3 regions of the Chryseobacterium sp. CBSDS_008 genome follow, and region 3 is predicted to be linked to each of the others. Evidence: riboswitches for the same ligand, from Rfam matches in the RefSeq annotation. Region 3 holds a riboswitch; each other region holds the start of a gene.
What was found. Region 3 has a riboswitch for S-adenosylmethionine ahead of ACP3T3_RS17220 (alpha/beta fold hydrolase). Riboswitches for the same ligand answer to the same signal wherever they lie in the genome.

Region 1: another riboswitch for S-adenosylmethionine. It lies ahead of ACP3T3_RS16495 (SusC/RagA family TonB-linked outer membrane protein); the one in region 3 lies ahead of ACP3T3_RS17220 (alpha/beta fold hydrolase).
Region 2: another riboswitch for S-adenosylmethionine. It lies ahead of ACP3T3_RS13645 (TonB-dependent receptor plug domain-containing protein); the one in region 3 lies ahead of ACP3T3_RS17220 (alpha/beta fold hydrolase).

Annotation. Positions count from the first base shown of each region.
Region 1 covers NZ_CP188202.1:3,645,602-3,647,874, reverse strand. Annotated here, with positions in the region: gene ACP3T3_RS16495 (SusC/RagA family TonB-linked outer membrane protein) at 1-1,219, opposite strand, end outside; SAM riboswitch class I at 1,303-1,401, opposite strand; gene ACP3T3_RS16490 (type II 3-dehydroquinate dehydratase) at 1,647-2,054, shown strand; gene pckA (phosphoenolpyruvate carboxykinase (ATP)) at 2,205-2,273, opposite strand, start outside.
Region 2 covers NZ_CP188202.1:3,028,985-3,031,257, forward strand. Annotated here, with positions in the region: gene ACP3T3_RS13645 (TonB-dependent receptor plug domain-containing protein) at 1-1,455, opposite strand, end outside; SAM riboswitch class I at 1,549-1,654, opposite strand; gene ACP3T3_RS13650 (alpha-amylase family glycosyl hydrolase) at 1,747-2,273, opposite strand, start outside.
Region 3 covers NZ_CP188202.1:3,797,179-3,799,451, forward strand. Annotated here, with positions in the region: gene ACP3T3_RS17215 (MGH1-like glycoside hydrolase domain-containing protein) at 1-918, opposite strand, end outside; SAM riboswitch class I at 1,107-1,213, shown strand; gene ACP3T3_RS17220 (alpha/beta fold hydrolase) at 1,274-2,212, shown strand; gene ACP3T3_RS17225 (ACT domain-containing protein) at 2,218-2,273, shown strand, end outside.

The DNA.
Region 1 (2,273 bases), 150 kb from region 3:
GAAGGGTTGCTGCCGCATTTTGATTCTGAAGCGCATTCGTAGGTCTGTATTTTCCAAAATCATAAACCGGGTTTCCATCAGCATCCAAAATGTAAGTTCCATCAGCATTCCTCTCATAATAAGGGTAGAATGAAGGGATGAATCTTGCCGCATTGATGATATTACTGGCCTTGGAATCCGAAGAAGTAGGTGCCTGCTGAACACTGTTTGTGTAATTTAGGTTTACCCCAACATTCAGCCATTTTTTTACTTCAGAATTGATTTTTAATCGGGTATTGTATCTTTTATAGCCTGATTCAATCGCCATTCCTTTATCATCAAGATAGCCCAGGGAAAAGAAATAATTGCTTTTCTCACTTCCTCCACTGATATCAAGATCTACCTGATTTCTTGAAGCTACTCTTTGTAAAATATCTCTCCAGTCGTCATTCCAAAGTGGTGAGGCACCCGGTAATAGCTTTCCATCTGCTCCTACCGGTTTTGGATAAGCGGTCCCATAAGGATTGATTCCAAGGGTAGAAACAAGGTTATCCGTTGCCATCTGGGCAGCCTGCTGAGAAGAAACTTTTCCGGACTGATATCCGTTTCTCAATGCTTCCCAATAGAGTTGAAAATACTGATCCGTATTTACCTGTTCATAATCTTTGACAGCTCTTCCTGAGAATCCCTGACTGATATTGAAATTGACTTTAGCTTCTCCTTTTTTACCTGATTTTGTAGTAATGATGATAATTCCGTTTGCTCCTCTTGAACCATACAAGGCACTTGCTGTAGCATCTTTCAAGACACTGATAGATTCAATATCGCTTGGGCTGATAGAGTTCAGGTTTCCGTCAAAAGGAATTCCGTCCACCACATATAAAGGGTCGCTGGAAGCACTGATGGAGCCAATCCCTCTGATCCGGATGGTAGAAACCGCGCCGGGCTGTCCTGATGCACTTGTTGTTTGGATCCCCGCAACCTGCCCTTCTAATGCTTTGGTAATATTGGTGACAGGCCTGTTATTGATCTTATCGCTGGAAATGGTTGCTACTGAACCTGTATAGCTGTTTCTTTTTGCCTTTCCATAGGCTACCACCACTACTTCATCAATTTCTTTTTCATGGAGGCTGTCTTTGTTCGGCCTGGAATTCTGCGCGCTTACACTGGCCACTCCCAGAAAAAATACAGCAACCGGAGGTATCCAGGTTTTAGAATTGAATAAATTTTTGCTAATCATAATCAATTTTATTTATCATATATTAAAAATTTACCCTTTGCAGAAAAGTCAGCAAAGGGCATCGATAAATACGATAAACCAAATGCTTATTTTTCCTTAAAAGGCTGAATGTAACACCTTGCCGCACGGGTAGGTTGTTAAGACTTCACAGGGTCAGTTCCCTCCGTCTTTCTTTATAAGCCGATCGAAATATGGTTGCAAAGCTAAAAACTTTTAGTCTACAAAACAAGTAGACTTATAGATTTTTCATGATAAATTTTAAAAAATTAACATAAAATTTTAATAAAATCCATTATAATAAGGAGTTGCAACCGTTGCTATATTCTCATACATGATAAATATCATTATTAATAATTCAAAGTCATATAAATTCAACCTGAGGTTAATTTGTGTGTGATTAATTGAAAAAAGTTTTTAATTTTATAGGATGAAAGTTTTGATTATAAACGGGCCAAATCTCAATCTTTTAGGAACCAGAGAACCGGAAATCTATGGAAATGTTTCTATGGAAAACTATTTGGAAATTTTAAGGTCCGAGTTTCGGTCTCATGAATTAAAATATTACCAGTCGAATATCGAGGGAGAACTTATCAACAGGCTTCAGGAAGATGATTTTGATGCTGTAGTGATTAATCCGGGAGCTTTCACCCATTATTCTTATGCTATTGCAGATTGTTTGAAAAATATCCGCAAACCAAAAGTAGAGGTTCACATCAGTAATATTTACAAAAGAGAGGAATTCAGACAGAAGTCTGTAACGGCAACAAATGCGGATGCGGTTTTATCTGGCTTTGGAATGGATGGATATAGATTGGCTTTATTAAGCTTGAAATAATTTTTTCAACCACAGATTACCCAGATTTTCACAGATAATTATGGATAGTAGGAAAGGTAGGAGGTAATATTTACTGCTATTAAATTGCGAGAAATAAAATAAGAAAGCCTCATCGTTGATGAGGCTTTCTTGTATGTTGATTGATAACTATCAGATAGTTTGTTCCTGTAACTGAGGTCCTGAAGCTATTAACTTCTTCCCTTCTTCTGTATCACAGTA
Region 2 (2,273 bases), 770 kb from region 3:
TTTATCTAAATCATAGGAAACATCCGCATATACCGCAGTGGAATGTCTGTCTTTCTTCAAGGCATTATTTGGAGAAAATCCGATAAAGGATTGAGATCCGCCCGCGCCAAGCACTGTGGATCCTTCTGTGGCAACATTTCCATTGATGTCATATTGGGTATAAGATGCTTCATCGCCGGCTTTAATCTGGTATTGTTCAAATCTGAATTCGCCTCCGAATGCGATATTGAAACGGTTTATATTTTTAGAAACATCAAGATTAATGGTATTCTGAAGGAAACTATGGGCACCTGCATAAAAACGGGTGGGTGATTTTGCGCCGAGAGATGCATTGTTGGTGTTATTGACATTATAATTGAAAGTATTGCTTCCAAAGGTATTGCTAAGGTCAAAAAGCCAGTCATTGACATTATATTTTGCTCCTGCAGCATAAGAAACATCATACACCTGAGATGCCAGCGTTGCCTGAAACCCGTTCGGGTAAATGGATGAAACCACATTAGACGTTTCGCCCGGAAGCCTTCTGAAACCAAACCCTTTTCCTTCTTTAACACTGAATCCTCCGAAAGAATAGATTATAAAATGATCGTTAAAAGGGTATTCTGCGTTGAAAAACAGCTGTCCCTGTCTGATCTGGGCGTCTCCGATCTGAAAATTAAAATCGTCACGGGTTAATCCCCTTTTTTCAATTTCTGCATCATCTGCCGCTCTTGCTGCTGCGGGATCATCAGCAAATGCATACGCAAAATTATTCCCGAAAATATCAAGATCGTGATTTTGTGTTCTTGTGGTTTTCCCTCTGTGGCTTAATTGTAATGAAAGATTAATATAACTGTCTTTTTTTCCTAATGAAGTTCCGTAGTTGGCTCCGGCCTGGTAAGTGTCGCCGTCATTTCTTCCGGTTAATCCATAGGTAAGGCTTGCTGAAGCTCCGGTATTTTTCTTAAGAATTATGTTGATCACTCCTGCAATGGCATCAGAACCGTATTGTGCGGCAGCTCCATCTCTTAAGACTTCAATCCTATCAATTGCAATCACCGGGATGGTACTCAGATCTGTCCCTACAGAGCCGTTTCCTACTGTATTCTGGTAATTTACCAGAGACGTAGAATGCCTTCTTTTTCCGTTAAGCAGCACCAAAACCTGATCAGGCCCCATTCCTCTCAGAGTTACAGGATCAATATGTTCTGTACCATCTGAAGCAGACTGCCTCACGGCGTTAAACGAAGGAATGACATAGTTCAGGAGATCCTGAGCCGTCATTTGTGGAGAACTTCTCTGGATTTTATCAATATTAATTACATCTACAGGGACCGGTGTTTCCAGCTTTGTTCTTTTGACATTCCGGTTTCCGACGATGATGATATCTTCAATCTGTTTTCCTTTTTCCTCACTTTCCTGAGCGGCGATCAGAATTGCTCCAAGCAATAATACAGCTGTACTTAATTTTTTCATTTTTATTCTTGCCAATTAATAATGTGGATCTGACGGATGTTTCCGCAGATACATAAGATTTCAAGAAATGGAATTCATATAGAGTATTGACTTCACTTATCTCCCCCTAAGGGTTGGAATTAGCACCTTTACACTGCTGGAACCGTGCAGGTTGCTAAGGTTTCTTTGGGCCAAATCCCTCCACCTTTCTTGATAAATCTACTGCAAAAGTAGACTATTTTTTTAAATGTACAAAAAAGGCAAATCTGCTATACTGCAAATTTGCCTTTTTATAATTTTTATGATTTTATTTTATTGAGCAATCATCTTTTGAATGGCTATTCCTGTATCCGATTTCAGCTGTACCAGATACATTCCTGCAGGATAACTGATTTTCGCTTCAAACGTACCGTTTTCTTTGTTCAGTTTGAAAGAATCCAGTCTTTTACCCGTCATATCAAAAATTGAAATTTCTCCATTTTTCGCTTTGCTGAAAACCAGCTTAGCTATTCCGTTTCGAACCGGGTTATCTGCAATCTGAAGGGATAATTTGTTGGCAGCATTGGTATCTGCTGTTGACAAAGCGCCTGCATAATTTCCAAAGATTCTGAATTCTCCCGGTTGTAAAGTAATCGGAGCCGTTGTGGAGATTATATTTGAAATGCTGTTATCCATCAGGTTCTGCCACTGGCCCGCATAAGGGAAGTAAGGTACCACATTCTGTACGGAAGTAGTGTAATTGGCTAATACCACGACATTCTTTATTCCTGTTATAATAGCAGCGTCATACACATAGATTCTTGTGATCAGACCATTGGGGTCATTCGTAAGGTTATTGG
Region 3 (2,273 bases):
AAAAACTTTTGATGCTCCAGCTCCAATAAGCTCATCAATCAGAAAAGAAGCTTTTGTTCCCTTTTGTTCAGGATTTATGGTATTGGTTTCATGAATAATGAAATTATTGATTCCATCTTTATAATAAGTATCCTCTGTTTTAGGAGCTCCGTAAAGCCTGGAGGTATTGGTTTCATTATCACAGAATACACTTTGTGCATTTGGATTCCGGGAATAGAACTTTTTGATAGGAATACTGTCGTGCCCGATATTTATACATCCGTCATCAGAAGCACTCAGTTCTCCTTTATAAGTATTGTAACCCCATTTCCAGTTATTTCTGAACCATGCTGTAGGTGCTACAACAATAGGTGCATTATGCTGGCTTCGGTTGCAGACTGTTACTCGGGCCAGAATATCATTGTGATCGGCTTTGCAATACTCAATGAAAATATCAAAATATTCATCATTATCGAAAATTCCGGTATCGAATAGCTCATATTCAGGTTCCTTTTTACTGCGTCTTCCGTTTTCTGCAACAAGCTCATCATAAGGAAATTCATTGATCGGATATTTATACACCATCTTCATATAGCTGTGAGTAGGCGTATTATCCAGATAATAAAAGATTTCTTTAATGTCTTCCCCATGATTCCCCTGAGGGTTGCTCAATCCAAAGAATCTTTCCTTTACCATTTTATCATTCTTATTCCAAAATGAGAAAGCAAAACATAAAAGCTGCTTTACATCAGAAATTCCGGCAATACCTTCTTCACCCCATCGGTAGGCATAGCTTTCGGCATTGCTATGATTGGTAAAATTCCATGCATTCCCGTTCGGGCTATAATCTTCGCGTACATTTCCCCACTGCCGGTTGCTTACATAAGGTCCCCAGTTTTTCCATTTGGTATCTTGTAGTCTTTCTTTTTCGGCGGTCATATCTCATCACTTTTCTATACGAAGTTAGTTTTTTTGAAAAGTAATTCCAATTTTTTTCATCTGAATAATTCTTAATACAGCTTTGAAATACTTGTATTTAAGGGCTTTTTTAAATATTAAAATAATTTTTTTTTGAAATTAAAAGAAAAGAGCTACCTTTGCACCATTCGTTCATTCAAATATTGAAAATGTTATCAAGAAAGGTTGAGGGATTAGACCCTATGAAACCTTAGCAACCCTTTGCGCAAGCAAAGAAGGTGCTACGTTCTACCAAAGTATTTTGGACAGATAACTTACTGAAGTTCTTTTCAGCCATTTCCTGTGGCATTTTCAATTGTATTAAAATTTAATAGAATTGAAAACAGAACTAAACTATATTAATCTTTCGTATCAAACCAATTCCCAAAAGGAATACCATATCTCATTAAGCTATCAGCTTTTTGGGAAAAATCTGTTTACAGCCCCTGTCATTTTAATCAACCATGCTCTTACCGGAAACTCAAATGTATCCGGAGAAAAAGGATGGTGGAAGCAGCTGGTAGGAGAAAATCAGATTGTTGATACCGATAAATATACAGTGCTGTGCTTCAACATACCCGGAAACGGATATGACAATTTTTTAATTGAAGATTATGAAGACTTTACGCCTTCAGATATCGCACAGATATTTCTGAAAGGGCTTGAAGCTTTACATATCAAAAACCTATATGCCATTATAGGAGGCTCTCTGGGAGGAGGCATTGCCTGGGAAATGCTTGCCAGGCAGCCGGATCTCGCAGAAATATTTATTCCTATTGCCTGTGATTACAGAACACACGATTGGCTTCATGCCCAATGTCTGGTTCAGAAATTTTTATTGAATGATAAAGAAGAACCATTACAGAAAGCGAGAATTCATGCCATGTTGTGTTACAGAACTCCACAGTCACTCAATGACAGATTTCAAAACCAATATAACCAGGACAAACAACGCCTGGAATCAGAAGACTGGCTGGTTTATCATGGTAATGCACTAAACGAGAGGTTTAGTTTAAAAGCATACAAACTGATGAATCATCTCCTGATGAATATCAATGCTGATGAGACAGGACTGGAGAACATACAGGCGCGAATGCACATGATCTCCGTAGATACAGACTTATTCTTCCCGGCTTCTGAAATCCGAATGTGTTTTGAAAACTTACAAGAGAAAAATAAGGATGTTTCTTATCACGAGATCCAATCTATACACGGGCATGACGCTTTCCTAATGGAATATCAACAATTAAATAATATCATTAAAAACATTTTATAGAAGTAATGAAAAATGCTAACGAAATAAAATTTTTGAAGAACAGATCAATCATCAAATTTGA